DNA from 2 places in the Luteibacter aegosomatissinici genome. Region 2 is predicted to be linked to the other one. Evidence: riboswitches for the same ligand, from Rfam matches in the RefSeq annotation. Region 2 holds a riboswitch; the other holds the start of a gene.
The links. Region 2 has a riboswitch for thiamine pyrophosphate ahead of L2Y97_RS02530 (TonB-dependent siderophore receptor). Riboswitches for the same ligand answer to the same signal wherever they lie in the genome.
Positions count from the first base shown of each region.

Region 1: it holds a riboswitch for thiamine pyrophosphate, as region 2 does, so the genes downstream of both, thiC (phosphomethylpyrimidine synthase ThiC) here and L2Y97_RS02530 (TonB-dependent siderophore receptor) in region 2, are expected to answer to the same signal.

Region 1 covers NZ_CP095742.1:4,315,100-4,330,820, reverse strand. The annotation lists gene waaA (lipid IV(A) 3-deoxy-D-manno-octulosonic acid transferase) at 1-178, shown strand, start outside; gene L2Y97_RS19450 (hypothetical protein) at 205-501, opposite strand; gene L2Y97_RS19445 (hypothetical protein) at 542-1,108, opposite strand; gene L2Y97_RS19440 (TolC family outer membrane protein) at 1,332-2,708, opposite strand; gene L2Y97_RS19435 (protein-L-isoaspartate O-methyltransferase family protein) at 2,747-3,406, opposite strand; gene L2Y97_RS19430 (TetR/AcrR family transcriptional regulator) at 3,769-4,425, shown strand; TPP riboswitch at 4,460-4,558, shown strand; gene thiC (phosphomethylpyrimidine synthase ThiC) at 4,629-6,470, shown strand; gene L2Y97_RS19420 (ferritin-like domain-containing protein) at 6,554-7,126, shown strand; gene L2Y97_RS19415 (DUF2333 family protein) at 7,171-8,193, shown strand; gene ppa (inorganic diphosphatase) at 8,346-8,879, opposite strand; gene L2Y97_RS19405 (prolyl oligopeptidase family serine peptidase) at 9,109-11,235, opposite strand; gene L2Y97_RS19400 (sodium-translocating pyrophosphatase) at 11,422-13,470, opposite strand; gene L2Y97_RS19395 (RcnB family protein) at 13,727-14,107, opposite strand; gene L2Y97_RS19390 (RcnB family protein) at 14,123-14,569, opposite strand; gene L2Y97_RS19385 (amidohydrolase family protein) at 14,707-15,721, opposite strand, start outside.
Region 2 covers NZ_CP095742.1:553,688-569,408, reverse strand. The annotation lists gene L2Y97_RS02545 (aspartyl protease family protein) at 1-3, opposite strand, end outside; gene L2Y97_RS02540 (hypothetical protein) at 261-1,019, shown strand; gene pnuC (nicotinamide riboside transporter PnuC) at 1,075-1,656, opposite strand; gene L2Y97_RS02530 (TonB-dependent siderophore receptor) at 1,646-3,820, opposite strand; TPP riboswitch at 3,883-3,978, opposite strand; gene L2Y97_RS02525 (phosphotransferase enzyme family protein) at 3,981-5,132, opposite strand; gene L2Y97_RS02520 (HvfC/BufC N-terminal domain-containing protein) at 5,172-5,909, opposite strand; gene L2Y97_RS02515 (MASE1 domain-containing protein) at 6,120-7,091, shown strand; gene L2Y97_RS02510 (hypothetical protein) at 7,141-7,338, opposite strand; gene L2Y97_RS02505 (hypothetical protein) at 7,525-7,818, opposite strand; gene L2Y97_RS02500 (hypothetical protein) at 7,818-8,141, opposite strand; gene L2Y97_RS02495 (hypothetical protein) at 8,151-8,540, opposite strand; gene L2Y97_RS02490 (hypothetical protein) at 8,847-9,104, opposite strand; partial or broken gene L2Y97_RS02485 (DUF2589 domain-containing protein) at 9,242-9,814, opposite strand; gene L2Y97_RS02480 (DUF2589 domain-containing protein) at 9,892-10,425, opposite strand; gene L2Y97_RS02475 (response regulator) at 10,593-11,291, opposite strand; gene L2Y97_RS02470 (winged helix-turn-helix domain-containing protein) at 11,536-11,997, shown strand; gene L2Y97_RS02465 (LysR family transcriptional regulator) at 11,987-12,967, opposite strand; gene L2Y97_RS02460 (carbohydrate porin) at 13,292-14,521, shown strand; gene L2Y97_RS02455 (membrane-bound PQQ-dependent dehydrogenase, glucose/quinate/shikimate family) at 14,539-15,721, shown strand, end outside.

The DNA of each region.
Region 1 (15,721 bases), 1.2 Mb from region 2:
TGAAGGTGGTGGTGAGCGCGTAAAGGACGGCGATGAGCTGGGTGAGCAGGTGCTGTCGCTGCTCCGCGACAAGGAACGCCGTGAGGCGATGGGAAGCCACGCCCGCCATGTGTTCGATAGCGAGCGTGGCTCCGTTGGCAAGGTCATGAAGCTGGTGGATCGCCTGCTTCAGGAGTGATCGGCCAGGGTGATGCCCCAGTCTGGTCAGGTTGTGCCGCAGGTAAGCTCGGCATTGACCTCGAACTCACCGTCGCTGCGCCGCGTCGAGTGCGTGGCAAAACCGAGCACGCGGCCACCGGTGGATTCACAGTCGGCGGTCATGGCGTCGTTGAGCGTGCGCTGCATGTGGGCAAGGTCGCGCCCGGTAAGGCCGCCGCGAAGAAGTTCGACGCCTTCGCGCTGGATCGGGGATGACAGTGGCGCTAGCGAAGCGCGCGACGCCGATGCGGCGTCAACCGAGCCCAGGGTGGCGAGGATGGCCAGTGTGGTGATGATCTTCATGCGCTTCCTTCCTTGGTGAGAGTGCGTCGTACAGCGTAGATCACTGGCGCCGTACGGCTGGCGAGCAGGTGACGTCGGCCGTTGCCACCATGGTGCCCGGCGGCTGGTTTTCGGCGCGTTCGAAGCCAATCCCCACGTGCTTGACCTGTTCGCCGCCTGCCTGACACACCTGCGGTGCCTTGTTGATCACCGCGTAATACGCCTGGCTCAGCGCACCCGTAGCGGTGATGCGGATACCGCCTGCAAAGTCCACCCTGGCCTCCGGAATAACCGCGAGGAAGACGCCCTCCCGCTTGGGCTCCACGATGTTGGTGCGGCACGTGGCGTAGGCGGGTTCCGCGACCCCATTCTGGATGGTGATGACCGTCTGCGTGGCGCCGGCCTGGAAGTCGGTCATATAGCCCTCGCGGCTGTGGCATTCGTCCATGGCCTTTTTGAAAGCCTGGGCGCGAGCGGCGTCATGCTTGAAGCCCTTGTCGAAGCCGACGACGTGGTAGCGGACGCCGATAACCTCTTCAGCCGGGCCATACGTGTTCCTGGGCACGGCGTGCGCCGTGGTGGCGCTTGCGATCGCTGCTAGCGCGAGCGTAGTGCGAATGGCGTTCATGCTGTTTTCCCTTTCAATAAGCGCCCTTCAATGGGCTGGCACAGAATGCATCGGGTTGGACGTGACCCTATGTAGGGGAATGCCTTGGCGGCGTGTCAGGAAACGTGACGGGATGACTCAGGGTTTCGTTCGCGCCCGCACCGGAAGAGCGGCCTTGTCGAGCGCGCATAAAAAAGGCCGCGATTGCCCGCGGCCTTTCTTTTGTTTCCAACCGTTACGGAGCTTACTGGAGCAGGGAGTTGACCGCTTCCAGGTCCTTCACGTCCACCGTGCCGGCCGTCTGCTTCAGCAGCAGCTTGTCGAGCACGAACTGGTGGCGGGCCTGCGAGTAATCGCTCAGCGCCGAGGTAAGGTTCTGCTGCGCGATCAGCACGTCCACGATCGTACGCGTACCCACTTCGAAGCCTGCCTGCGTCGCATCACGTGCGCTTTCGGCCGATTCCACGGCGGCCTTCGTCGCCTCGACCTTGCTGATACCGGCCACGACCGAGCGGTAGTAGTTCAGCGTATCGCGCACCACCTGGCGGCGGGCGGATTCCAGCGAATCCTGCGCCGCATCGCGCTGGTAGATCGACTGGCGAACGCGCGACTGGGTCGCACCGCCCGAGAAGATCGGCACGTTCAGCGTGAGGCCGACCGACGTAGCACCGCGGCCGTTCGCGCTCGTGGTGCCTGCCGACGACGCGGCACCGGCGTTCTGGTTCCACGCCGTGCTCTTGCTGTAACCGAGCGTGGCATCGATCGTCGGCAAGTGGCCGGCGCGTGCCGACGAAATGCTGTGCTCAGCGGAATCGACGTTGTACTGCGCCGCGATGATCGTCGGGCTGGTCTTGACCGCTTCGGCCACCCAGGCCTGTGCATCGTTCGGGCTCGGCGGATCCATCGGCAGCTGCTCGCGCAGCTTCTTCAGGTTGTCGGCCGGCTGGCCCGTGATCTGGGTGAGCGCCTCGCGCGAATCCGCCAGGGTGTTCTCCGCGGTGATCACCTGGGCCACGGCGGTATCGTGCTGGGCCTTGGCATCCTGCACGTCCGTGATGGCCGACAGGCCCACGTCGAAACGCTGCTGCGCCTGTTCAAGCTGGCGCGCCAGGGCCTGCTCGTTGGCCTTCTGGAAGGTCAGCGCGTCATCGTTGGTTAGCACCTGGAAATACGCGGTGGCCACGCGGGTCGACAGTGCCTGCAGCGCGGCATCGTACGTGGCGTTCTGCGAATCCGCCGAGGAGCGGGCCGCCTTCAGGTCGGCGTACTTGCTGAAATCGACCACGCTCTGGCTCACCGTGGCGCCAACATCACGCGTACGGGTGTGGCCGATATCGCCCGAGTAGCCGACGATCGTGCGGTTGTCGGCGCCGTAGATCGGCTCGCGGGTGGGGCCGTTCGGGTCGCTCTGGTTGAGGCTGAGCTGCGCGCTGACCTGGGGCAGCAGCAGCGCACGGGCCTGGGTCACGCCCTCACCGGTTGCGAGGCGGGTGGAATCGGCCTGCGACAGCACCGGGTCGTTCGCCCGGGCCTGGCGGTAAGCATCAAGCAGGTCTTCGGCATGGCTCGCGAAGGGTGCCGCTGCCAGGGCCAGCGCAACGGTAAGGAGCTTCAAGCGCATGGGTTCGCCTCGTGGGTGATGGGGGGATCTTGTAAAGGTCAGAGCACGAAGCGCTTCACCGGCGCGGCATGCGCCAGGTAGGGAAGGTCCGTTTCGAACAACGATTCCTCACGGTACCGGCCCTCGCCCTCGTGGGTGAGCAGCACCGCTGTCTGGGCCGGCGAATCACCGCGGACCACGAACATGCGGCCGCCCGGCTTCAGCCAGCGTACGAATTTTTCGGGAACCGCGTGCACCGCGCCGGTGACCACGACGACGTCGAAAACGCCGGCCGGCGTGTAACCGTTGACGGCCTCGGCCACCTCGAGGGTCGCATTCGCCACGCCGGCGGCCGCAAGGCGCTGGCGGGCAGCGTCGACGAAGTCGGCGTGCATGTCGATGCTGTGGACCTTGCCGGCCAGGTTGGCCAGGCAGGCCGTGAGGTAGCCCGAGCCCGTGCCGATTTCCAGGACCTCGTCGGTCTTGTTCAGGGCCACGGCCTGGAGGACACGGCCCTCGATGACCGGCTTCATCATGACCTCGTCGTGCCCCAGGGGCAGGTTCAGGTCGGCAAACGCCACGTTGCGATGGGCCGAGGCCACGAAATCCTCGCGGCGGATCGCCTTCAGGGTGTCGAGTACCGAGTACTCCAGCACTTCCCAGGGGCGGACCTGGTTCTCGACCATGTTCTGGCGGGCCTGCTCGAAATTCATCGCCATGGTGTTCAATCCCGTACGAAAAGCTGAAAAAAGATTCGGAAGGATAACGGGTTACACGCCGCTTTTCCTGATGTGCAAAGGCTGCGGTCCCGGTGCTTCCTGGCGAAGTGCCGGAAGTCACCGCACGGGGCTGACGGAAGTCACCCCCCTGGCTGCCCCCCATGCCGGCTGAATGGCAGGTAGGGGTGGGGCCGGGTAGCCATGGAGACCGCGGGCGGGCGGCCCCACATCATTCTAAGGTAGGACGGCGGTTCCGCTCCTGTTCCCGGTTGCTGTCGCGACAAAAATATGCGCGCCATGCTGGAAATAACTGAACCGCTGCGTATAATAAAGTCATAACTTTTGTTTGTGAAGGTGCAGCCATGAACGCCAGCCCGAAAATGAAGACCCAGGGCCCGGGGCGTCCGAAAGACATGGAGAAGCGCGCGGCCATCCTCGATGCCGCCAAGGCGCTCTTCACCCAGGGCGGTTTCGCCGGTACCAGCATGGATGCCGTCGCGGCTTCGGCCGGTGTGTCCAAGCTCACCGTGTACAGCCATTTCGGCGACAAGGACAACCTCTTCCGTGAGGTCATCCGCGCCCACGTGCAGGAACGCCTGCCCGATGACCTGTTCGATTTCAGCGCCGGCGCCGATATCCGCGCCACGCTTACCAACATCGCCAGCCGCCACGCGGCCATGGAAACCAACACGGAATCCGTGGGTACGTTCCGCGCCATCCTTTCCGACTGCCAGTCGGGCGGTAACCCCCGCTTTGGCCGCCTGGTGTGGGAAGAGGGCCCGGTGCGCATGCACAAGCTGATGAGCCGCCTGCTGGGCGACGCCGCCGAGCGCGGCCAGCTCGAGATCCCGGACGTCAGCCGCGCCACCACCCAGTTCCTGGCCCTGCTCAAGGGCGATCTGCTCATCCGCCGCCTGTTTGGTTGCGAGGATTGCGCCGTTCAGTTCGCCGAAGAGGTGAAGAACAACGCCCTCGCCGCGGTCGAGATGTTCATGCGCGCGTACGCGCCGCGCGGCTAAGCCTCGCGTTCCTCCCCGCTTCGTGCTTGAATCGGCCCCGAAGCGGGGGTGCCGGCGCGGTTGCGCAGGCTGAGAGAGTCCCTTTGAACCTGATCCGGTCAGTACCGGCGTAGGAAGCTTTGTCCACGGGAGCCGTGCGCCTATGCGCGCCGGCCGGCCGTGGCGGCGCGTCCGCTTCTCCCTCCCCAAGAGCCGAGAAGCCGATGAATGCCATGTCCGAAGAGCTCGCCCGCGCCGCCCGCGAGCTGTCCGCCGCCGTTACCACGCCGCTCCCTGGCTCGCGCAAGATCCACGTCGGCGGCAGCCGCCCCGATCTGCGCGTCCCCATGCGCGAGATCGCCCAGGCCCAGACCCCCACGCTGTTCGGCGGCGAAGCCAACCCGCCTATCGTCGTCTACGACACCTCCGGGCCGTATACCGATCCGGCGCACCCCATCGATCTGTCAGCGGGCCTGCCGGCCCTGCGCGCCGCGTGGATCGCCGAGCGTGGCGATGTGGCGCGCCTGGATGGGCTTTCCTCCGCGTTTGGCCGGGCCCGCGCCGATGATCCGAAGCTGGACGCCATTCGCTTCCCTGCCACGCGCGCACCGCTGCGTGCGGTGCGCGGTGCCAACGTCACCCAGATGCACTACGCCCGCCGCGGCATCGTGACGCCCGAGATGGAATTCATCGCCATCCGCGAGAACCAGCGGCTCGAGGCCCTGGGGGACAGCGCCCTGCGTACCCAGCACCCGGGCGAGGCCTTCGGCGCCCGGCTGCCGGCCGCCATCACGCCCGCGTTCGTGCGCGACGAGGTGGCCCGCGGCCGCGCGATCATCCCCGCCAACATCAACCACCCCGAAGCCGAGCCGATGATCATCGGGCGGCACTTCCTCACCAAGGTGAACGCCAATATCGGCAACAGCGCGGTGAGTTCCGGCATCGCCGAGGAAGTGGAAAAGCTGGTGTGGGCCACGCGCTGGGGCGCGGACACGATCATGGACCTGTCGACAGGCAAACACATCCATGAAACGCGCGAGTGGATCCTGCGCAACTCGCCCGTGCCCGTGGGCACCGTGCCGATCTACCAGGCCCTGGAGAAGGTGGGTGGCGTGGCCGAGGAGCTCACCTGGGAAATCTTCCGCGACACCCTGGTGGAGCAGGCGGAGCAGGGCGTGGATTACTTCACCATCCATGCCGGCGTTTTGCTGCGTTACGTGCCGCTCACCGCGGGCCGGGTCACCGGCATCGTGTCACGCGGCGGCTCGATCATGGCCAAGTGGTGCCTGTCGCATCACCGCGAGAACTTCCTCTACACGCACTTCGAGGAGATCTGCGAGATCATGAAGGCCTACGATGTGGCCTTCAGCCTGGGCGACGGCCTGCGCCCAGGCTCCATCGCCGATGCGAACGATGCCGCGCAGTTCGGTGAACTCGATACGTTGGGTGAACTGACGAAAGTGGCCTGGAAACACGATGTGCAGTGCATGGTGGAAGGCCCGGGCCACGTGCCCATGCACCTGATCCGCGAGAACATGGATCGCCAGCTCGCGGTGTGCCACGAGGCGCCGTTCTACACGCTGGGGCCGCTGACCACGGATATCGCGCCGGGCTACGACCACATCACCAGCGCCATCGGCGCGGCGATGATCGGTTGGTTCGGCACGGCCATGCTTTGCTACGTCACGCCCAAGGAGCACCTGGGCTTGCCCGATCGCCAGGACGTGCGCGACGGCATGATGGCGTACAAGATCGCCGCCCATGCCGCCGACCTGGCCAAGGGCCACCCTGGTGCGCAGGTACGTGATAACGCGTTGTCGAAGGCGCGCTTCGAGTTTCGCTGGGACGACCAGTTCAATCTCGGCCTGGATCCGGAGAAAGCGCGTTCCATGCACGATGAGACGCTGCCGAAGGATGCCCACAAGAGCGCGCATTTCTGCTCCATGTGCGGGCCGAAGTTCTGCTCGATGAAGATCACCCAGGATGTGCGTGATTACGCGGCGGGCATGGATGCCAAGGCGCTGGAATTCCGGGACCAGGGGGGCGAGGTGTACCGGAAGGCGTGATGCCGGCGCCCTTCACCCCATCTTTTCGGCACCCGCCCTACCGTCAGGCCCCTACCCAACTCCCTTTGAACGGAGCACAGGCAATGCCCAGCGCAAAACCCTTTGTGAGCGATATTGAGAACATCCGTAAGCGTGCCCGCCAGCACATCGATAACGGCGCCGTGACGGCGGGGTACCGCGCGGATCGCGAAACGGTGATCAAACTGCTCAACGAAGCGCTCGCCACCGAAATCGTCTGCGTGCTTCGCTACAAGTATCACTACTACATGGCACCGGGCATCCATTCGCAAAGCGTGAAGTCGGAATTCCTGGAACATGCCACGCAGGAACAGGAGCACGCGGACCGTATCGCCGAGCGCATTACCCAGCTCGACGGGACGCCCAATTTCAACCCGGAAGGCCTGCTTTCGCGTAGCCACGCCGATTACGTGGAAGGCGTGGACCTGGTCGACATGATCAAGGAAGACCTGGTCGCCGAGCGCATTGCGATCGATAGCTACCGTGAGATCGTGAGCTACATCGGCGATGACGATCCGACCACCCGTCGGATCATGGAGGACATCCTGGCGCAGGAAGAGGAACACGCCGAGGACATGGCCACCTTGCTGGAGAACCTGGGCAAGAAAGGTGAGCCGGCGAAACCCTCGAAGCACTGATTAGGTAAGCTTGGGGGCATCGCTCGCACCGGAGAAGGATCAGCATGAACGCGACCGCCGCCCCCTCGCCTGCACCCCGCCGCAGGCGCCGCCCGCTCAGTCTGCTTATCGCCGTGCCTCTCGCGGTGCTGGTGCTGCTCGTCCTGTTCTTCATGTGGTGGTGGGACAAGGAGCCGGCGCAATTCGATCCGGTGCAGGTCACCACCGCCCACATGAAGGAGATCGGCCGGCCCATGAGTACCGGCGCGGTCACCACTTACACGCTGATCCGTTCCGTGGATACGCTGATGGACAAGCGTGGTGGCTACCTGAGTAATGACAAGTTCCCGCCGGGCGCCTTCATGGACAACATTCCCAACTGGGAATTTGGCTCGCTCACGGCATCGCGCGACCTGGCTCGTGCCTTGCGCAACGATTTCAGCCGTTCGCAGACGCAGTCCACCGAGGACAAGGCACTGGGTGAGGCCGATCCGCTGCTTAACAGCCCGAACGATCGCTGGCTGTTCCCCAGTTCGGAGTCGCAGTACGGCAAGGCCGTCGATGACCTGGGCGATTACCTGGGCCGGCTGAGCGATGCGGAAGATGGCAACGCGCACTTCTATGCGCGTGCCGATAACCTCGCCGATTACCTGCAGACGGTGTCGGCGCGGCTGGGTTCGCTGTCGCAGCGGCTGTCGGCGAGCGTGGGCCAATTGAAGGTCGACGCGGCGCCCAACGCTGATGTGGCCGCGAACGCAGGGCCGGCGAAGGCGGTGTACGTCAAGACACCGTGGAACAAGATCGACGATAACTTCTACGAAGCACGCGGCTACACCTGGACGCTGCTTGAGCAGCTGAAGGCGATCCGCCACGATTTCGCGCCCATCCTGCGTAGCAAGAACGCGGATGCGAGCCTGCAGCAGGTGATTCGCGAGCTGGAAGAATCGCAGAAATCGCTGGGCAGCCCGGTGGTGCTCAATGGTTCACCGTTTGGCTTCTTCGCCAATCACTCGTTGGTGATGGCGAATTACATCTCGCGCGCCAACGCGGCCATCATCGACCTGCGCGGCCTGCTCGGCCGCGGCTGAAACAAAAGGCCCGCTGCGAACAGCGGGCCTTCGGCGTTCTGTAGGAGCCCACCCTGTGGGCGACGCTGGTCGCGAAGAGCCACAGGGCCTGCCGCGACGCCGCGAAAGATGTCGCCCACAGGGTGGGCTCCTACCGTGTTGCGGGGTGTTGCTTACTTGGAAGCCTTGTAGCGCTCGATGCCGGCGTTGATCTCGGCCTTGGCCTCGGTGGCGCCAACCCAGCCTTCCACCTTCACCCACTTACCCTTCTCCAGGTCCTTGTAGTGCTCGAAGAAGTGGCCGATGCGCTCCAGCCAATGGCCGGAGACCTGCTTGATATCGCGGATGTGGGCGTAGCCGGCGAACACCTTCTCGACCGGGACCACGACCAGCTTCTCATCGGCGCCGGCCTCGTCGGACATCTTCAGCATGCCGACCGGGTAGCAGCGGATGACCGAGCCCGGCACGAGCGACAGGGGCAGGATGACCAGGGCGTCGAGCGGATCGCCGTCGCCACCCAGGGTGCCCGGCACGTAGCCGTAGTTGCACGGGTAGCGCATCGGGGTGGAGAGGATGCGGTCGACGAAGATCGCGCCGCTGTCCTTGTCCACTTCGTACTTGACCGGCTCGGCGTCCTTGGGGATTTCGATGATGACGTTGATTTCGTCCGGCACATTCTTGCCGGCGGGGACGAGGTGCAGGCCCATGGGCGTTCCTTGATGCAGTTGGGATAGTGAAGCAGCCCAATAGGATACAAGAACGCGGGGGTAGGGGCGCAGGCGGCACCGGCGGCCATTCAGGCCCCCGGTAGGAGCCCACCCTGTGGGCGACGCCGTTCGCGGTTGCGCCGCAGGGCCTGCGGCGGTATCGCGTAAAAGCTGTCGCCCACAGGGTGGGCTCCTACGGGGCGGCCGGGCCCGATGGGCCGGGTGAGCCCTATTTCAGGTGATCCCAGAGGTACGTGTAGGCCAGGGCGCTCATGAAGGCGGCCTGCTTGTTGTCCGCCGCGGCGCCGTGGCCGCCCTCGATGTTCTCGTAGAAGCTGGCATCGAAGCCCATGGCCTGCATGCGGGCGGCCATCTTGCGGGCGTGCACCGGGCCCACGCGGTCATCGCGGGTGGAGGTGGTGAACAGCACGGCCGGGTAGTGGGTGCCCTTGTGCAGGTTGTGGTACGGCGAGAAGGTCTGGATGTACTTCCATTCCTCCGGCTTGTCCGGGTCGCCGTACTCGGCCATCCACGAGGCGCCGGCCGACATGTGCGGGTAACGCTTCATGTCCAGCAGGGCCACCTGGCTTACCACTGCTCCGTAAAGCTGCGGGTACTGGGTCAGCATGTTGCCGGCCAGCAGGCCGCCGTTGCTGCCACCCATCATGCCCATGTGCTTCGGGGTGGTGATCTTGCGGTCGATCAGGTCCTGCGACACCGCCGCGAAATCCTCGTAGGCGCGCGGGCGGTTGGCCTTCAGTGCCGCCTGGTGCCAGCGCGGGCCGTACTCACCGCCACCACGGATGTTGGCAATGACATACACGCCACCCTTCTCCAGCCATGAACGACCGGGGCCCGCCAAGTAGGCCGGCTGCAGCGAAATTTCGAAACCGCCGTAGCCGTACACCAGGGTCGGGTTGGTGCCGTCGGCCTTCATGGTCTTCGGCGCGATCTCGAAGTAGGGCACCTTGGTGCCGTCCTTCGAGGTGGCGAAGTGCTGGCTCACGGTGAACTTCGAGGCATCGAAGAACGCCGGGGTGTGCTTCAGCGCCTCGCGGTCGCCCTTGCCGAGCACGCCGTAGTACAGCGTGGTGGGCTGGATGAAACCGGACACGGTCAGGAAGTAATCATCGCCTTCATCGGCATCGATGCCAGTGGCGGCCATGGTGCTCAGTGCCGGGGCGCCGCCAAGCGATTCGCTCTTCCACGGACCGTTGGCGGCCGGGGTCAGCACCTGGATCTCGCTGACCACATCGCGCATGAGGTTCAGGATGAGGTGGTTCTTCGTCCACGAGTGGCTGGCCAGCGAGCTGTGCTCGTCCGGGGTGAACAGCACGGTGATATCGCGCTTGCCTGCCATGTAGTCGTCGAACTTCGTGGCCAGCAGCGAGCCGGAGGGGTAGGTCTTGCCGCCCACCTTCCAGTCGGTGCGCGGCTCGATCAGCAGCCACTCACGTTCGACGTCGGTTTCCGCGTCGTTGGGCACATCGATCTTGGTGAGCTTGCCATCGGTGCCGCGCACGAACGTCTCGCTGCTGTAGAACTCCAGCGCGCGCATCACGAATTCACGCTCGAAGCCCGGCGTGAGGTCGCGGTAGGCCGAGATCGACATGTCGGTCTTCTTGCCCTCGTACACCGTGGTCGCGGACGACAGCGGCGTACCGCGCTTCCACTCCTTCACGATGCGCGGGTAGCTCGAATCGGTCATGGAGCCGGCGCCAAAATCGGTGGCGACGAACAGGTGGTCCTTGTCGATCCACGACACCTGGCTCTTGGCCTCGGGCAGGCTGAAGCCATCCTTCACGAAGCTCTTGGTGGAGAGGTCGTACTCACGAATCACATCGGCATCGGCGCCGCCGCGCGAGAGCGAGACGAGGCAGAGACGATCATCCGGCTTCAGGCACTGCACGCCATGCCATACCCAGTTTTCCTTTTCGGCGGCCGAGAGCGCATCCACGTCGATCACCGTTTCCCATGCCGGGTTTTCCTTGCGGTACTCGGCCAGGGTCGTGCGCCGCCAGATGCCCTTGGGGTGCTGCTTGTCGCGCCACAGGTTGTAGAAGTGATCGCCGATCTTGTTGACCATCGGGATCCTGGCATCGGAATCGAGCATCTCGAGGATGCGCGCGTCGAGGGTCTTGAACTCCTGCGAATCGGCGTACTTCGCCACCGTCTTCGCGTTCTCGTCCTTCACCCATGCGAGCGGCTTCGCGCCGTCGATGTCGTCAAGCCAGAGGTTTTCGTCATCGCCAGTGGCCTGGGTGGCCGGGGCGGCGGGGGTCTTGTTCGGTTCGTGTGCCTGGGTCATGCCACTCAAGGTAAGGGCGATGGCCAGCGCAATCCAGCGTCGGTGCATGGGGGTGGTCCTTGGGCGAAAAATCACCCGAGGACCTTACCCCAGCGGGGATGCCCGCCGTCCCATGACCTTTTACCTATCCCCAGCCGTGTCCGGTAGGAGCTCACCTTGTGAGCGACATCTTTTCGCGACCCGGCCACAGGGCCTGTGCTTCTTCGCGCGAGCTGTCGCCCACAGGGTGGGCTCCTACAGAAGGGGGATGAGCAGTAGCGCCACGATGTTGATGATCTTGATCAGCGGATTCACGGCGGGGCCGGCGGTGTCCTTGTAGGGGTCGCCGACGGTATCGCCGGTGACGGCGGCCTTGTGCGCATCGGAGCCCTTGCCGCCGAAGTTGCCGTCCTCGATGTACTTCTTGGCGTTATCCCAGGCACCGCCGCCGGTCGTCATCGAGATGGCCACGAACAGGCCGGTGACGATGGTGCCGATCAGCACGCCGCCCAGGGCCTGCGCGCCCGCTTCGGGACCGCCCAGCCACTTGAAGCCGAAGATCACCACCACCGGCACCAGTACCGGCAGCAGCGACGGCACCAGCATTTCGCGGATCGCCGAGCGGGTGAGCATATCCACGGCGCGCGAGTAATCCGGCTTCGTCTTGCCTTCCATGATCCCGGCGATTTCGCGGAACTGCCGGCGCACCTCTTCCACGACCGCCCCCGCCGCCCGGCCGACGGCTTCCATGGCCATGGCACCGAACAGGTAGGGGATCAGGCCGCCGATCAGCAGGCCGATGATCACGTAGTGGTTGGAAAGGTCGAAGCGGACATCCGCGCCGCCGAAGTGCAGGTTGAGGTTGTGGGTGTAGTCGGCGAACAGCACCAGGGCAGCGAGGCCCGCCGAACCGATGGCGTAACCCTTGGTCACGGCCTTGGTGGTGTTGCCCACGGCATCCAGTGGATCGGTGACGCCGCGCACGTCGGCGGGCAGTTCGGCCATCTCGGCGATGCCGCCGGCGTTATCCGTGATCGGGCCGTAGGCATCCAGCGCCACCACCATGCCGGTCATGCTGAGCATGGCCGTGGCGGCGATGGCGATGCCGTAAAGCCCGGCCAGCGAGAACGCACCCCAGATCGCCGCGCACACCGCCAGCACGGGCAGTGCTGTCGATTTCATCGACACACCGAGGCCGGCGATGATGTTGGTCGCGTGGCCGGTGGTCGATGATTGCGCCACATGCCTTACCGGCCGGTATTCGGTGGCGGTGTAGTACTCGGTAATCACCACCATGGCGCCGGTCAGCACCAGGCCGATCACGGCACAACCGAACAGGCGGTTGGCGCCGAAGGCCGAATCCGCCATCAGCGATTGCGTGATGGGCCAGAAGGCGATCGCAGCCAGCAGGGCGGAGACAAACACGCCAGCGTACAGCGCGTTCATGATCTTGCCGCCGCGGGTCTTCACGAAGAACGTGCCGACCACCGAGGCCACGATGGATGCGCCGCCCAGCACCAGCGGGTAGAGCACGCCGGAAGGACCCACCTCGGTCGCCATCACGCCGCCCAGTAGCATCGTCGCGATCAAGGTCACGGCATAGGTTTCGAACAGGTCGGCGGCCATGCCGGCGCAATCGCCCACGTTGTCGCCCACGTTATCGGCGATCACCGCCGGGTTGCGCGGGTCATCCTCGGGGATGCCGGCTTCCACCTTGCCCACCAGGTCGGCGCCTACATCGGCACCCTTGGTGAAGATGCCGCCACCAAGGCGCGCGAAGATCGAGATCAGCGACGAACCGAAGGCGAAGCCCACCAGCGCATGCAGTGCGTGGGTGCGCTCGTAGCCCATGTGCAGCAGCACGCCGTAGTAGCCGGCGACGCCCAGCAGGCCCAGGCCGACCACCAGCATGCCGGTGACCGCGCCGCCGCGGAAAGCGACCGCCAGGGCAGAAGAAAGGCCGCTCCGGGCGGCCTCTGCGGTACGAACGTTGGCACGAACCGACACGTTCATGCCGATGTAGCCCGTGGCTCCCGAGAGGAGCGCCCCCAGCGCGAAGCCAATGGCGGTACCCCAATCGAGGCTTATGCCGATAATGAGGAAAAGGACGATGCCGACAACGCCGATGGTGGCGTACTGGCGGTTGAGATAGGCACGCGCGCCTTCCTGGATGGCGGCAGCAATTTCCTGCATTCGTTCATTGCCCGGCGAGCGTGCCAGGACCCAACTGACCGAAAACGCGCCGTACAGAATCGCCACGACCGCACATCCCAGCGCGATCCATAAACCGTACTGTTGCAGCATCGAAGCCTCCCCGAATTGTGGGAGCCCTTGCAGGGCTCGCCCCGAGTATAGGCAGGGGAGGCGCGGAAACGTGTTGTGCGCTGCGGTAGGGCGAGCGCCCACGCCTGAAACGGTAGGAGCCCACCCTGTGGGCGACATCTTTTCGTAACAGGGCCACAGGTCGTGCGGCGGTCCCGCGAAAAGCTGTCGCCCACAAGGTGGGCTCCTACATGGTGGGGCGTTTACGTGAGGGTGGGGCGCTTACGTGCTGCCGTGCTTAGTGGTTCTGCAGCACGATGTCCGTGATGATGCCCGTGGCGACGGCCACTAGCAGGAACTGGCCATCGTCGTCATCGCGCACCCAGTGGTAGCCACGCGGCGGCTCGCGCAGGCGGCGGGTGCGCCAGTCGTCCACTACCACGACGCGGCCGTCGTAGCGGTGCCCGCGCTGCCAGTCGTGGTGCACGACGCGCGGCGGCGGGCCGCGGTGGTCGCCGCGGTCGTCGTGCCAGTCACGGCCGTGGTCGTCATGGTGGTCACGATCATCGTGGTGGTCGCGGTCATCACGGTGCGGCGGGGGCGGCGGATCCCAGGCGAAGGCGGGGGCGATCGCGCCGGCGGCGACGAAACAGAAAGCGAGTTTGCCCAGCATCTTCATACGTATGTCTCCGGCTTAGCGGGTGGCGATGTCGAGGATGATGCCGGTCGCGACCGCGACCAGCAGGAAATCGTTGTTCTCACGGACCCAGTGGTAGCCACGCGGCGGCGGGCGCAGGCGGTAGCTGCCGTAGTCGTACACGACTACGTTGCGGCCGTAGTAGCGGTGGCCGCGCTCCCAGTGGCCGTAATAGCGCGGCGGCGGGGGCGGCGGCGGGCGGTGATAGTAGCCAGGACCGCCGTGGTAGTAGCCGTGGCCGTAGTAACGCGGCGGCGGCGGGGGCGGGCGGTGGCCGTGCCAGCCGTTGTCGTGGTGCCAGTCACCACGGCCGCGATCGTCGTGGCCGCGGCGGTCGTCATGCCCGTGGCGGTCGTGATCGTGGTCCGGGGCCGGAGCGGCGGCCGCTGCCGTGGTAGCAGCAAGCGCCAGGGCGGCGAGGGCGGTGCGCAGCATCATTTTCATCACGGCTCTCTCAGTGACGATCCGCAGGAAGGGGACCGACGATTCGCATCCTAGGAATGGAAACCTGAACGGAAGAGCGTGCTTTTGAAAGATCCGCGAAAGCATTAAGTAACGCGACAGCTATTGAACCCGCGCGTTCAGTAAATCGAGCCTGGGCGGAACTCAAGTGTCAGATTTGACGGGCTTTCCGGAAGGAACAGCTCGGTGCGTCGTTCAGGTGAGCGGGCGAGGATTTTGCCGCCGCGAACCACCAGCAGGCGGTTGGCCTTCAGCCGGATGGCCTCGTAGGTATCGCCCGCCTGCAGCAGCACGCAGTCGGCACGGTTGCCTGGTGCGATCCCGTAGCCCTCCAGGCCGAGCACCCGCGCAGCATTGGCCGTGACCGCGTCGAAGCAATGGGCCACGCCCGAGGTCGAGGTCATCTGCGCCACGTGCAGGCCCATGTGCGCCACCTCCAGCATGTCGCCCGAGCCCATGCCGTACCACGGGTCCATCACGCAATCGTGGCCGAAGGCGACGTTCACCCCGGCGGCCAGCAACTCGGGCACGCGGGTCATGCCGCGGCGCTTCGGGTACGTATCGTGGCGGCCCTGCAGGGTGATGTTGATCAGCGGGTTGGCGATCGCGTGCACGCCGGCTTCCGCAATCAGCGGCAACAGCTTGGAGACGTAGTAGTTGTCCATGGAATGCATGGACGTGAGGTGGGAGCCGGTGACGCGATCCTGCAGGCCCGTGCGTACCGTTTCTGCCGCCAGCGTCTCGATATGCCGCGACCACGGGTCATCGGATTCGTCGCAGTGCATATCCACGCGCAGGCCGCGCTCGGCCGCCAGTTCGCACAGCCAGCGGATCGACTCCGCACCGTCGGCCATGGTCCGCTCGAAATGGGGGATGCCGCCGACCACGTCCACGCCCATGTCCAGCGCCCGCACCAGGTTGGCTTTCGCCGTCTTCGAGCGCAGCAGGCCATCCTGCGGGAACGCCACGAGTTCCAAGTGCAGGTAGGGAGCGACCTTGCGCTTCACCTCGAGCAGGGCCTCCGTGGCGAGCAGGCGGTCATCGCAGATATCGACATGGCTGCGGATCGCAAGCAGGCCCTGCGCCACCGCCATGTCGCAATAGGCGAGCGCGCGCTTCACCAGCGCATCGATC
Region 2 (15,721 bases):
CATTGGGGGGCGCCTTTGCCTGGGTCTGGGCCGATTCTAGAAGGCCTGCCGGCTATGCCTATCGGCCAGATGGTCGGGTATATGGCGCGAACCTACGAAATATCTCAAACTCCGCCCGCGGGACCTTCAGGGGAGGCAGGTCCGCGCCGGCGTCACGTACCAGGGGGTATGCGGGCCGCCACCACGCTTCCATGTCGCCTGCAACCGGCCCGCCACCGTGCCGGCACGGTCGCATGCGCTTATTTATCGAGGGAATCGCAATGAATCGTCTATGGAAGCACGGCATGGTCGTGGCGTGCGTCGCCAGTATCACCGCGTGTGCATCGATCACCGGCGGCCGCTACCAGAAGGTGGATGTGCACAGCCAGACATCGTCCGGCGTACCCATCACCGGTGCGTCGTGCGCGCTCACCAACAACTACGGCACCGTGAACGTCACGACGCCTGGCACGGCGAAGGTCCACCGCTCCGCGACGCCGCTTTCGGTGAACTGCACGAAGGAAGGCTCGGTCGTCGCGCAGCAGGTGTTCCCCGCCTCCATCCGCGGCATGGTCTGGGGCAATATCCTGATCGGTGGCCTCATCGGCATCGTCATCGATTTCTCGAACGGCGCGGCGCACCACTACAACAACCAGTTGCAGGTGCTCGGCACCGACGCCGGTGGCGTCGCCTCCGCGGCCACGCTGCCGGGTTCGCCCATGGCAGCGGCGCAGGCCGTCGATACGAAGCCCGCCACCGAGGCGCCCATCCCGGCCGACGCGCCGCAGCCGCATGAAGCGCAGATCGCGACGGCGCTGCCGCCGGGCGGCATGGCCAGCCTGGATCCGCGCGTGGGCAAGTCCATGTTCAACGCCGCGCAGGACGTGGCAGCCATCCAGCAGTGTGACCGCGGCATCCGCGTGCTCGAAGTGGACGGCCAGCATGCCGTGTTCTTCACCCAGTGCGACGGCCGCGCACAGAAGCTGCATATCGAGTGCAATGGCGCGGAATGCGTTCCGCTGTTGCCCCCGCAGAGCTAAGCGGCATGGACGGTGGCGAGCCCAACGGCTCGCCACCGTCGTACACGGATCGGGGTCAGCCGGCCACGCCCACCACGCGCTCCCGGCTCCACGCGCGCCAGCCCATGGCGGCCAGCACGACGAAACCCGCGTACAGCACCGCGGTAATGGGCAGCGATTTGTACACGTACTCACCCACGTAGATCACATCGACCGCGATCCATAGCCACCAGGCGGCGGCGTGACGGCGTGCCTGCCACCACTGGGCGACAAGGCTGAATGCCGTCAGTGCCGCATCCAGCCACGGCAACGATGCATCGGTCCAGCGATGCATGGCATAGCCGAGGGCGAGTGCGGCGGCCGTGCCGACAGCGAGGTGCAACGTGGCGCTGCGCGTATCCAGTGAAGCGACGCGCACATGGCCACTGTCATCCAGGTTGCGCAACCAGCGGTGCCAGCCGTAAAGGATGAGCAACGCGAAAACGACCTGCAGTAACGTATCGGAATACAGCTTCGCGTCCACGAAGATCCACGCGTACGCGATGACCGAGACCAGGCCCACCGGCCAACACCACGGACTGCGCCGCGCGGTAAGCCATACGCCTGCCGCGCTCACGATCGCGGCGGCCAGCTCGAAGAACGAAAGCTCAAAGTTCATACGTCACCGACAACCGGGCGAGCCGCGGCATGCCGGGGAACAGGTAGCTATCGCCGCCTGAGCTGCCCGTGTCGCGCCAGTAGAAGTGATTGAAGACATTGTCCACGTTGACGCGCCAGGTCATCGCATGGCCGCTGAGCGAGGTGGTGAACCGCAGGCCTGCATCGAACACATGGTAGGCCGGTACGCGGGTGGCGCCATCGGGTGTGGCCACGTTGCTGCTGGCATACCGCCAACCGCCCAATACGGCAAGGTTCGGCGCAAACGGCAGGGTGTAATCCGCGTAAACCGCCGTGCGGTAGCGCGGCACATTCACCACCTGGTGATCCTCGTACGACGGCGTACCGGTGTTCTCCGCACGAGCGCGAATCACGTTGGCGCTGGCCGTGAGCCGCAGGTTGTCGGTGACCCGGCCGGCGAGGTTCAACTCGACACCCGTGTGCACTTCCTGCCCACGCTGCACGAACGTAAACCCTTCGGCGGTGTTATCCGGTTGCGCGAACTGGTACGGCTGGCGGATGCGATAGACCGCTGCCTGCAGGTCCAGCGCGTCGCTGACCGCGTACTTCACACCGGCTTCCAGTTGGCGCGAGTGCAGCGGCGGCAGGGTCGTGCTTCCGTTGGAAGTCCAGTACGGTGCTTCGCGCCCGAGCGAGAGCCCTTCACCGTAGCTGACGTACGTGGTTAGTGCCGAAGCCGGCTGCCACAGGATCGCGGCCTGCGGCAGTGTCTTCGTCATGCGCGTATCGCGCTCGAGCACACCGCTGTCATCGTAGGCACGCTCATGCAGCTTCACGAATCGCGCGCCCGCCAGTACCTGCCAGGTGTCCGAAAGGTGGACACGATCGATCGCGAAGAGCGTGTGCTGCCAGTCGGTCAGGCGCCGTTCGGAGGGGCCGGGCTGGTTGGGCGACGAGGGAAATACCGGAACCACCTGGTCATCGATGTTGGCGGTGCCGACATAGTCATACACATACGCGCGCTGGTCGACCGTCCGGCGAAACGCGGTGGTGCCTACGTTGAGTTCATGATCGATGCCGCCCGTGGCGAACGTGCCCGTCAGCGACGCGCGTACTTCATCGTTCTGCCGGGTATCGTCCGGGCTACGGTAATCGTACACATCGTAATCGCCGTTCGGCGCGAAGAAGTACCCCGGCGTGACGCCGCTGGCACACGATTCGGCATAAAAGCAGCCGTAGGCGAACGCAACGTTGTCGTCGATCACGGTGTGGCTGTGACCCGCGGAGACCTGCGCGTTCCACTGGTCGCTGAAACGGTAGTTGAAGCGCAGCGTGGTGTTGCTGGAGTCGATGCCGACGGGTCGTTGCCAGGGCTGGTAACCCAACAAGCGTGTACGGCTGGGGTGCTCGGGAATCGCCGTGCCACCCAGCAACTGGTAGCCGGATACCGAGCGTCCGCCGCTGGTCTGGTAGTCCGTATCCAGCAGCAGGGTGGCCTGGTCGGTGATCTTCCAGTCCGCCGAGATCGAAAGGAAACTGCGGCGGGCATCGGTATGCTCGACCACGCCATGCGTACGCTCGTGGGCGGCGTTCACGCGCACGCCGAACGTCGGCGTGAACCAGGTGCCAAGGTCCAGTGCTTCGTACGCCGAACCATGTGAATCGGTACCGAGGGTCACGTTGCGCACCTCGGCCGGGCGCTTGCTGACGTAGTTCACCAGGCCGCCTGGCTCCACGACGCCGGCCTCCAGGCCGCCAAGGCCCTTCAGCACTTCCACGCGTTCCTTGCCTTCCAGCGCCATCAGCTGCTCGGCCGACATGATCATGCCGTTGAAGCGAAAGCCCGTCGCGAGATCGAGCGGGAAACCACGGATCGACACATCCTGGTAATAGCCCGCCGGCGCGTAGTTGTCGTTGATCGCCGCGTCACCGCGAACGAGTTCGCTCAGTGAGCGCGGCTGGCGGTCATCGATCTGCGCACGCGTGATCACGGTGATCGCGGCGGGCGTGTCATGCAGGGGAGCACTGCCGAAGCTGCCGAACGTATCCAGCTGTGTATCGGCTGCCTGGTACCCGGCAGCGGTGCTGGCATGCACGTCGATCGACGGCAGCGTACGTGCCTGTTGCGGGGCATCGTCGGCCGCTTGGGCGGTGGCGGCGAGCGAGAGCACGGCAAGGGCGAGCGGGGTGCGGATCAGGGTCATGGTCGTCTTCGTGGGGAACGGACGAAGCGACGGCGGGCACGGATTGCCCCCAAGGGGCAGGATCCGTGACTCTGCAAGCTCCCTACGCCGGTACTAACCGGGTCAGGTTCCAAGGGACTCTCTCAGCCTGGCAACGCCAGGCACCCCCGCTTCAAGACGTCTATTGAACCACGAATCCGCCGCCGGCGTGGCGGATCTGCTCCCGCAGGCGCTGGCCGGGTGGCGTGGCGAACCATGCGGCGTGCCCGTGCAGGAACGTATGCCAGGCCACGTCGGCGTGGTCCCGGCGCTGGGTAATGCCTTCGAAGTACTCGACCTCGGACAGCGCGAAATCGACGTGGACGATCGGCAGCAGGTTAGCCAGTACCGCCAGATCATCATCGCTGAGTGGGGACACGTGGTGGTAGCCCGCGATCAGGGCAAGCGCAAGGTCGACGCGGCCGATCTCGCCCTGCGCGATATCCAGCCACGCGATGGCGTTTCGCTCGATCGCCGTGGCCAGGTCGTACAGCGCGAAGGTTGCGGCGCTCAGCCCAAGGTCGAGCACATCGGTGATCTCGGCATCCTCGCCCGCATCGCTCCAGCAAAGGTTGGAGACGTGCCAGTCGCCGTGGGTCCACAGCCGGGGTTGGCGGACGATGCCGGCGTGCGCAGCGGCGTGCCATGGCGCCAGGGTGTCACGCAGTTCGCCGCGCCAGTCTCGGTCGCGCAGATAGGCCGCCAGGGCCGGCCGGCTTTCCAGCTGCTCGCCGATAGCGGTGACCGGATCAGCAGCCGAGATGATTTCCGCCCGTGCGACGAGGATGTGGGTCGTGCGCTGGGGCGCCTTGTAACCTGCGGCGGCCTGGTGGACGCGCGCCAGCATCCCGCCCGCCACCCACGCGTGCCGCGATCCGCCGGCGGGCGACCAGGAGAACGCATCGCGGTAGATATCAGCCCCGTGCGCCGGCGCGTGCACTTCGTACACCCACGCCCCGCGCCCCATCGCTGTCTGTCCTGTGTCGTCAGGGTAGAGCGCCGGTACCGGGACGCCGCGCGCCCGTAGCCGCCCGGCGAAGCGGTGCTCCTCGCTTAGCGCATCCACGGTCCGTACGCTCGCGTGGTGCCGTTTCACGAACACCGTGCCAAACGCCGTTTCCACCAGCGCCGCGGCGGATAGGGGGCGCGGCGATCGCCAGCGGATCGCCCGCGAAGCGCCAGCGCGCGGCACGCGCGCCAGTAGCGTCGCCACTTCGTCGTCGGTGAGAGCGGGCCAATCGGGCGGCAGCTCGTCGCCGGCCAGGCCGTGTGCAAGATGGGCATCGTCGATCATCGCCGCAGTTTAGCGGCGCCGGCACTGGCCACCGAAGGATCAGTCGCCGACCAGCGAATCGACGATGCCGTCCTCGACCCAGCTACGCAGCAGCGCACCGGCCTGACGGGCGGCCGTATCGGGCTCGTGCAGGCGGGTCAGGGCTTCGCACATCTCGCCGAACGAGGCGCCAGCCAGGGCCAGGTCGAGGCAAGCGCACTCCGGCGCGAGCATGCTGGTAAAGCGGGGCGAGAAGTCGCGGCGCCACACACGCACCCCGGCATCGACATCGAAGATTTCAGCGGCGGGCGGCATCCGCTCGCTGGCCAGGGCGTGCCAGATAGCCGCGGCATTGCTGCGGGTCCAGCGGAAGCGCAGCGTAGAAACGAAGCGAACCTCCACCGCTTCCCAGTCCGCCGACACCAGCCCATCCAGCCCGATCGGCCGACTGTCCGGGCCTGACAGGGTACGTCGCAGGTGCCAGTCCAGCCAGGCAAGCTCGGCGATCTCGGGGTCGGCAGGGTAATGCCCGTCCAACCAGGCGATATAGCTTTCGCCGTAGGCATCCAGGGTCCAGGAATCCGGCGGCGTAGCCGCCACGTAGGCCTCGGCCAGCTCATCGAAGACCCCGTCGCCAAGCCACAGGCGGGTTTTCGCGTAGGTATCGCGCAGGGAGGCAACCAGCTGGGACCGGTACTGGTTGGTGTACACGGCCATGCCACGGCCATCCAGGCCCTCCACGGCCGGCCCACCACGGAGCGTCGATGCGAAACGGGTCTGGAGGTCGCGAAGATTCATGGCCGGACGGTAACACTGCGTATGTGCAGAAACTGCGTGGTCCGCCACGCCTTCCCGACCGGAATGCTATTTCGGCAAATCTTCGTCGTGGCGCTGTATTCCGCCGAGGGACTGCCGCTATATCATTTACCAAGAAAGCGTCAGTCGTAACGGGACTCTTCCCGGCGGCGGCTTTTTCGAACGGCCGCCCCGGCGGCATCGAGGATGGCAGTGAGTACTTCACACAGGGATCCGCTCGCCTGGGGCCGCTATCTGGCGGTCGCGGGCGCGTATGCCGCGTGCTACGAGCTCACCCGCAACATCTCCTTTTCCCACTGGATGCTCCCCGCCGGCCTGCGCCTCGCCTGCCTGTTGCTGGTGCCGCGGCGGTACTGGGCCGCTTTGGCGGTTGGCGAAACGCTGCCTATCGCCGAGATGGCTGCCTTGCACGCCACCAGCTTCGGCGTCCTGTGGGCCTGCATGGCGGCACTGCCGCCCATCCTCGTCTGCATGCCCGCGATGGCCTGGCTGCGTAGCCGCTATACCGTGGTGCGCCCCGACGGCCAGGTGAACATGGGATACATCCTGGCGGCCACGCTGGTCTGCGCGGTGATCACCACGGCGGCCAATGCCCTGGTCCTTTCCACGGTGAGCATGGCTGACGGATCGCCGGCCCCGGCGATCACACTGCCATTGATGCTGGCCTGGGTCCTCGGCTGCTATCTGGGGGCCCTTACCCTCACCCCGTTGATCCTGGCGGTTCGTGAGCGGATCGCCCTGCTGCCCCAGCGCACGGTGACCTGGCTTGCCATACGCCAGAGCCCCCTGCTTCGCGATGCCCTGCTGTTCGCCGCCCCTTGCCTCGGCCTGCTGTTGCTGGTGGCTGGTGGCGCGGGGGAAGACGATGGCCTGCTGACCTGCGTCCGCATGGGCATGGCGGTACCGGTCATCGCGCTTACCTTGCGCCACGGCTGGCACGGCGCCGCCGTGGGTGGCATGTTGGCAAGCGTGGCCCAGGCCAGCACATCGTTCCACCTGCAGGACCCGGCCATGATCCGCTCACAGGCCGTCCTTGCGTTTGTCGCGACGACGGCCCTGATTTTTGGGGTCCGCATCGCCCATCGCGTCGCCGCCGCGCGCCTTGCCGCCCACCCGGGTGTACCGGTGCCCGCACCCGCCCCGACGCCATCCCCGCACCGCTGAGGTGGAAGAGCGTCGCCGGGCATCACCCGACGACGCTGCCAGCGTGGTTTTAGCGGGCCCGTGAGGAACACTCAATGGGGTTCTTGCACTCCACGCCTACGGCGCTGGCGTGGGACGACACGGTGGCCACATGACCGGAGCCCATGCTGGCGGGCGTGGAGCCGTGGATGGCATAGGCCTGGGCCGTGCCCATGCCGAACGAGAGGAAGGAGAGCGAGACAACAAGCGTACGGAGCGAGATAGTCATGGCGGAATCCCCATTCGTGATGCCGGGCCACCACACGACGCGGCGACAGCCGGCGGGTCGATGCTGGGGAGAGCGCCCCCTGGCGCGTCTCCCCGCACCGATCCTGCTGACTTTTGCCCGCCCACGCTGGGTTTAGCGTTGTTCCGTGCCGATTTCGCGCACCGATGGGGCGCCAGCGGCCCGCTATCAGGGAGCAGCCGGTTCGCGGGGTGAGGCATGCAACCGCACGACCCAGCGAACCAGCAGGGTGGCGACGCCAATATCCACCAGCACTTCGCTGGGCCAGACGTCGCCATAGAAGAAGCCATCCACGTTGGCGAGCATTCCGTAAATCCCGACGGTGTTAACGCAAGCGCCCGCCACCACCAGGGCACAAGCCACGCGCGCGAACCGCGAAAGCCGTTGATCGGTAATCAGCCATCCGGACATCAGCGTCACGGTGCAGCACGCGATCAGGTCAACCGCAAGCAAGGCAGCCATTACTTCCCTCCCCCCGCAATGCGCGTGATGACGCGATCGGCAATACCAACACCATGGCGATCAAGCACGCGCTGGATGATCCACGTGAGCTTGAGTCCAAAGCAGCCCACCAGGAACGACACACCTGCCTGTATCTCGACATCTTCCCCGGGCAGGAAATGCCGCTGGAACGCGGGCGCCACGAACACGGCAACCAGGGTTCCACAGATCACCTGCACGACAGCGCGCCACCTCGAATCAATCTTGCTCATGGCGACAGGCAAGACCGCGCCACCCACTGCGGCGAGCAGCAGCCAGAAGCGATTCAGGAGTAACGAATCCATGGCGCATCCTCACGGTTGGTGGATTGAAGTGAGGTTCCCCGACCAGCTTGCGCCAGCGCGCTGGAAACGCATGGAGGTACCCATTTCGCCGGGTGTAAGCACGAGATCGCCAGGGTAAAGGGCGTCGCAGAAGGCACCGCCGTTGAACGAAGGTCCGAAGCGGAAGTGCGCGCTTACGCCCTCCTCTTCGAGCAGCCCGGCGGTGACCGCACAGTTTCGCGGCTCGCCGAAGTGCACGCGCGCCGTATCACCCTTGCGCTGCAGGGTGGCGCGTACCGCGTTCGATCCGTCGCGTACGACGCCTTGCCATGTCCCATCGGCCGAAGCGGCGTGTCCAGTAACTGCCCCGCATGCCAGAAGCCCTATCGCGACGCACTTGATCGCGTTTCCGTGTGCCATGTTCGACTCCTTGTCAGAATGGGACGAGCGTCCCTGGGTAAGCGACGGCTTCGCCGTCGCAATAAAGGCGTGGCGTCCACTCATCGACCGCCACACAGCACACTCTCAATCGGTGCGACGCCTTGCTTCGACGCCACGTCAGTCGTCGCCGTGCAAAGACGACACGTAAATCGCCATCTGTATCGCGCGCGAGACGTCCGGCGAACTCAACTTCCAACGCGGAAACGTGCTGCTCTCCCGCCCACCTTGCGACCTTACCGACGTGCGCAAGGAGCATCGCGAGAGGCACGCTGCGCTTTCGAAACATCATTCGCCGATCCACGCCGGCTTGCGGTTGAAGCCCACCTGATAGCAAATCCACTGCAGCACAACCTGGTGCTCGCCGATCTGCAGGATAGTGAAACTCTTTTCGGTGGCGAGGATCCTCCCCCTCGGTGAATCATTGAGACACCGATTCAGAAGATCACGTGCCTCTTCGATCTGCACCTCGGAGCTCATCTGGTTCGGGTTGTTACTTCCAACCACGATCCGTTTTACGTACCGGACATCGGTTAGATCAAACATCAACGCTTCCTGGTAGACCGTGGCGCGGCTGCGCCACGGTCGTTTCTGACTTATCAGGATCAGGGCGAAGTGCCAGCACCAGTGCCGGTGCCGACACCTGCACCTGCACCTGCACCTGCACCTGGGGTGGTACCGTCAGGCGACTTCGCCGTGCCGGTCTTCGCCACTACCGCCGTCTGCAGGATATCCATCACACGCGCAAGTCCTTCAGGCATGCCACCATCGCGGGCCTGCACATTCACGTGATACTTGGCCGAGTTATCGGTGGTGCGAGTGTTCTCCTTGTGCGAGGCGACGGACCCCTGCACCGATACCTTCGCACCGAATCCGCCCCAGGACGCATTGACGGTCGCACCGACATCCAGCGAGCTCTTGTCGTGCGAGGCCGCCTTCACCTCCATATCGAACGTGATATCCACGTTCTCCACGGCCAGCGTAGGTACCTTCACGATGGAGAGCAGCGGCACATTCAGCTCGACAGCCTCATCGATCCATTCGCCCTCGGCGTTCTGTACGGGGCGACTGAACTTGAACGCGGAGGTTCGCGTCGTGCCCGTACTCTTACCCTCCGCGTTCTGCTCGAAGCCCACTTTGTTGATGAAGTCCGCAGTGGCCTGGGCCAGGCGTACCTGCGCCTCGCAGGCGGCCATAAGCGGCGCGCCCACCAGATCGCCCATCGGCAGTCCGCGGAACTGTTCTGAAATCGTCATAACGTCACTCCTTTACGTATCGACATTGACCCGCCGCGCCTCATGCGCCACGGGGTTCGACCGGGTGTGGGGGAGGGTTAGTCGCCCGGCCTGAACGTCTGGAAGACCCCTTGGGTCATCGCTAAATGGTTGGCGAGCCGCGCCACGCCGTCGCTGGGATCCACGCCCTCGACGCGTAGCTTTACCTGCACCTTGCCGAGCCCGTTATCACGTCGCCGTGCCGTCGTGTCCAGGGCAACCGATCGTTTGCGCACCTTCGACAGGAAGGCCCATCGGCTTTCTCCAACATCCGTCACGCCTTCGACGCCGCGCGCACTGGGATCCTCATCGTGAAATGGACCAAGCTCTGCATCGAAACAGATCTCGACATCCTTGATCCTCAAGGATGTACTTGGCACGAGGGGCAAGATCGGTGCGCGGTACAGATCCTCGTCCCCGTCCCGGGAACCGGGTTGCATCGATGGCATGCGGATAATCACGCTTTTCGGCCGGTTGTCATCGTCAAAGTAGTCGCCAAGCCTGGCTACCTGGGCCTGTTCGATCCGGGCCTGTGCCTCGACCACGGCACCGGCCATGGCTTCGATCAGGCCTTCCAGAGGTGTGGCTGTCATCGTCGCGTGCTTACGCCGTTGCACCCGGCATTCGTCGTCGTGGGCATCCGTGTCTCCTCTGGTCCGTGTATTTGGCCGTGTTTGCAGTATCGCCACGCTATCGAGCGAGGGCTATCAGCGATGGCCTGAGATGCGCCTCGCGCATGTGCGGATTTTTCCATCCGCGCTTAGCTGTCCAGCGTGACAAGGCCCACGCGCAAGGCAAAGCGCGTCAGGTCGGCAATGCCCTCCACGCCCAGTTTGGCCTGGATATGTTCACGATGGGTACCCACTGTCTTCATGCTGATATGCAATCGTTCGGCGATCTGCCGCGTGGAGAGGCCTTCGGCATAATGCTGCGCGATCTCCTTTTCACGCGGTGTAAGTACGGCCGCGGGATCATCGTCATGGCGAAATGCGCCGACGAGAATGTGGGCAAGTTCGGGACTGACGTGGTAACGCGCCGAAAGCACGCTGTCGATACCATCGATGAGATGCGCCAGCGTGCAGCGCTTCAGTACATATCCGTGCGCACCCGCATCAAAGGCTGCGCGGACGCAGGGCCGGTCCCCCGTCTCGGCGAGACATAACATACGCGTATCGGGGCAACGCGCCGCGACACGCCGGGCGGCCTCGATGCCGTTCAAGCCAGGCATGCTGTCATTGAAGACGAGCAGATCGGGTTTGCGATCCACGCACAGGCGCAGGCATTCGCGCCCGTCTCCCGTACTGCCGACCACCTCGAAGCGCGGCTGCGCCTCCAGCAGGGCGGCAAGCCCCTCGCGCATCAGTTCCTGGTCATCGGCCAGAACGACCCGCACGGGCCGCATCGCCCGCTGTGACAGAATGCCGTCCGCACGGTGGCCGCCTACATGGTTCCCTTGCATCTACCTACTCCTGGTTTGGGCAGGTGCCTACCGTCAGGGAGAGAACATTCTCACGTCCTTCCGGTAACCTTACGGACTTACAAAACCCCATCACTTCAAGTAGTTGCCTGCATCGGCAACCGCTCACGGCGGCATGCAGCACTCCCTCGCATCTTCTCCCTTTCTCATTGGCGACTGGATCGTGCACCCCAGGCAACGCTCTATCAGCCGTCGCGGCGAGGTCCTGTTGCTCGAACCACGACACATGGATGTCCTCTGCGCCCTGGCCAGCCATGCCGGTGAGGTCATCAGCCTCGAACACTTGCTGGATACCTGCTGGGGTGGCGGCTTCTACGGCGATAACCCGGTGCACAAGGCTGTCGCGATGCTTCGCCGCGCGTTAGGCGACAGTACAAAGGTGCCGCGATACATCGCGACGGTACGCAAACGTGGCTACGTGATGCTTGCACGCGTGAGGCCGCTGCGCCTTGCGGAAGCGCGCATCGAAGCGGCCATCCGGCGCTGGGGCGCGTCGCCTGCATTCCAGCGGCGGATGCGCGCGCTGGGCCCCGATGACGAGGAAGGATGGCGGGTGCTGACAGCCGTTCTGTTGCGCATCGCCTCGTCACTCGTGACCGCTGGCGCCCTGCGTGAGGCGCTGGGCGCCGTGGATGTCGCGCATGGGTGGCTAGCCGCTCAAGAGCAACGGGCAGCCGTCAGCCTTTAGACACCGGGCGGCGGCGCGGCATCGCACCACCCCGCCGTTCACCCTGCCACTGGTCCCAGTAAGGCGGCTCGCCAATCGCATCGCCGAGGAACTGAAGAAAGCTCTGGGTCTTGCGCGAACGCTGGCGGTTCGCGGGGTACACCGCGTGGATGCCGAGCGCGTCGGGCTCCAGTGCCCAGGTGTGTTCCGCGAGCACGGGAACCAGCTCGCCCCGCTCGAGGTACCGGCTGGCGAGCCACGTCGGGAAGCACACGATGCCTTTGCCACCACGCGCCATCTCGAGCAAGTACTCGATGTAGTTGCTCCGTACGTTGCCATCAGCTTCCGCTGCCACGAACGAGCTCTCGCCCTGCCGGTAGTGCCACTTTTGCGGCCCGTACGGCGCCTGGTACACCAGGCAATTGTGTTGTGCGAGATCGGCAGGCACACGCGGGGTCCCATGCGCTTCGAGATAGCTAGGCGACGCGCACAAGGCGAAGGTTTGCACGGCCAGCAACCTGGCCAGCAAGCGCGAATCGTTCAACGCACCGATGCGGATGGAGACATCGATACCTGCCTCGACGGGGTCGGAGAACGTATCGGTCAGCCACAGATCGAGCTCCACCCCCGGGTGGCGTTCCTGGAATGCCATGAGGATCGGGGCCAGGTGCCTGCGCGCGAATGCGGGCGGAGCGCTGATCTTCAGCCGCCCGCGCGGCTCGTCCTCTTCCCCGATGTGCTCGCCGGCCTGGTCGATCTGTTCGATCGCCTCACGTACGGACTCGTAATAACGCTGCCCGGCATCGGTCAGGCGTACGGCGCGCGAGTGGCGGGTGAACAGGGCCTGCCCCAGCGCGTGCTCAAGTGCGGCGATATGCCGGGACGCGGACGAAGGCAGCAGGTTCAGCTCCGCGGCCGCCTGGGAAAAGCTCCCATGGGTTGCGACGCGCACGAACAAACGCAGGGCGAGGAGGTTTACGTGCTTATACATGGCGGCCCCTGGTTGCCGGGTAGGCAAGCTTACTTTGTCGAAATAACAATTGTATGCCTGACAATGCAAGCGTAGATTGTCATTCAAGCAAAGCAGACGCGCCCGGCGCCGTCAAAACGGCATTTGGTCGCACCCCACGATCCTCCCCTTACGCGCCTGATTTGCATCCCAACCGGCGTGCACCCTTCCCCGGCCGTCATCCACGTGCCGGCTGGCGGCGTGCGGGCTGCGATATGCCAGGTGAGGTTTATGCAGTGCAGTTCACGGGCCCCGGCGCGCGTATCACGCCGCCGCCGGAAGGCGTTATGGAGCGCGAGCGTGTTCATGGCGATGGCGTCGTTTGGCGGCGGCGCCAGCGCAGACGATGCCGATACACCTACCGAGAGCGCCGCAGGCATTCGCAGCCGTTGGGAAAAGCACGGTGTGACGGTGCGCGGGGATTACGTTTCGGAGACCTTCCGCGTTGCCAGTGGCGGCCTTGAACAAGGCACGCGCTACGCACAGCAGCTGCGCGCCGGACTCGATATCGACATGCGCAAGGCGGCCGGCTGGGCGCAGGGCACGTTCCACATCACGCTCAATGATCGTGCCGGACGCGGCGTCACCACGGACCTGGCGGGCAACCGCATGCCGATCCAGGAGGTCTACAGCAGCCAGTTCCTCAAGCTGACCGAGCTTAGTTACGACCAGGATATCGCGGGCCATCGCGCCAACGTGAAGGTGGGCTTGTGGGCCATGGGGAACGACTTCGGTGGCCTGCCCATCCTGTGCGAACTGGTCAATGCCGCCTTCTGCGCGCATCCGCTGGCGATGTCGGCCGGCAGTGGCTGGGGCAATTACCCGAATGCCCGGCCCGGCATCCGCGTCCAGTGGCACGTGTCGCCACGGATCGATATTCGCGCAGGCGCCTTCCAGGTCAACCCCGGGTACAGCACCGAAGACCACGCCTTTTCCCTGCATGCGCGCGGCGCCACGGGCACGATGTTGCCCGTGGAACTGGATCTGCATAGCCGCGATGCACAGGAAGCCCATGCCGGCGAACTGAAGCTGGGCACTTATTACGACACCAGCCGCGTTGCGCGGCAGGGTGGACCCGGATACGCCAGGGGACGCTACGGCGTGTATGCGCTGGCTACACAACGTGTCTACCAGGAAACGCGCGATCCACGGCGTGGCCTGACGTTGGCCGCCGAAGTCATGAAGGCCGATGCACGCAGCGCGCAGATGACCGCGTGGTACTCCGCGGACGCGATCTACCAGGGCACGTTTCCCAGCCGTGACCAGGACACGGTTGCCCTCGGCTATGTCCGCGCCGTGATCAACCCAAGGATCGATCGCGCCTGGCGCGCCACCCAGGACGAGCCTGTGCAGGATGCGTTCCTCAACACACTGCCGGATGCGGAAAGCGTGGTCGAGCTGAGTTACGGCTGGCGCGTGAACCGGTGGTTCCTCGTGCGCCCCGATATCCAGTACGTGATGGACCCGGGCGCGTTCTCACAGCGCCGTACGCAGAACGTGATCGCTTTCGGCGTGCAGCTGAAAGCGACGCTATGAATCGAAAGGTGGTAACAGTGAACAAGAGCAAAGGGTTATCGGCCGTGCCGATCTGGCTGGCTCGCGCATTGGGCGTGCTTGTCGCGTTGATGGGTGCGGGCTTGCTGTGGGGCGGCATCACGCTGGCTGCGCTCGGTGGCAGCGTGTACTTCATCGCCATGGGCGTGGCGCTACTGGTGGCGGGTGCGCTGCTCGTCGCGGCACAGCCCCTGGGTGTGAAGGTGTACGCCGTGGCGCTGGTCGGAACGGCTGCGTGGTCGCTGTACGACACGGGCTTCGATTACTGGGGCCTCATCTCGCGGCTGCTTACCTTCGCCGGCGTGGGCGTGCTGGCAGGCGCGGTGTATCCCGCGCTGAAACGGCGCAAGGGGGCGCCGGTGAGCCGCAAGGCACCGCTCGCCACGGCACTGCTTGCCGTGGCCGTGGCGTTTGCCGTCGCATCGATGTTCACCCGGCACGGCGTGACGCTGGATGCCGCACAAGTACCTGGTACCGCGACGGCAGCGGACGCGCACGTGGCTGACTGGACAGCGTGGGCAGGAACACCTGCAGGCACCCACTACAGCGCGCATACCGCGATCAACAAGCAGAACGTACGGGATCTTCAGTTGGCCTGGACGTTCCGCACCGGCGATATCCCGAAGAGCAATGGCTTTGGCGCCGAGGACCAGGATACGCCACTGCAGATCGGCCATACGCTGTACGTGTGCACGCCGCACAACGAGGTGATCGCCCTGGATGCCGACACGGGCGAACAGCGCTGGCGATTCGATCCCAGGAGCGTGGCGCCTAACTGGCAACGCTGCCGTGGCCTCGGCTTCCACGAGGATGCCATTGGCAGCGCCAGCGCAACGCCGGCAGCATCGGCCACGATGGGCGAGTGCCGCCGCAGGATCATCGAGACGACGATCGATGCGCGGCTGATTGCACTGGATGCGGAATCCGGCAAGCGTTGCATCGGCTTCGGCACAAACGGCGAAGTGAACCTGCGCGAGGGCCTTGGACTCGTGAAGCCGGGCTTCTACACGATCACCTCCGCACCACTCGTCGCTGGTGATCTGGTGGTCATTGGTGGCCGCGTGGCAGACAACATCGAGACCGATGAGCCGACCGGTGCCGTGCGTGCCTTCGATGTGCATACCGGTGCGATGACCTGGGCATGGAACCCGGGCGATGAAGACGTCAAGGCGCCGCCCCGTC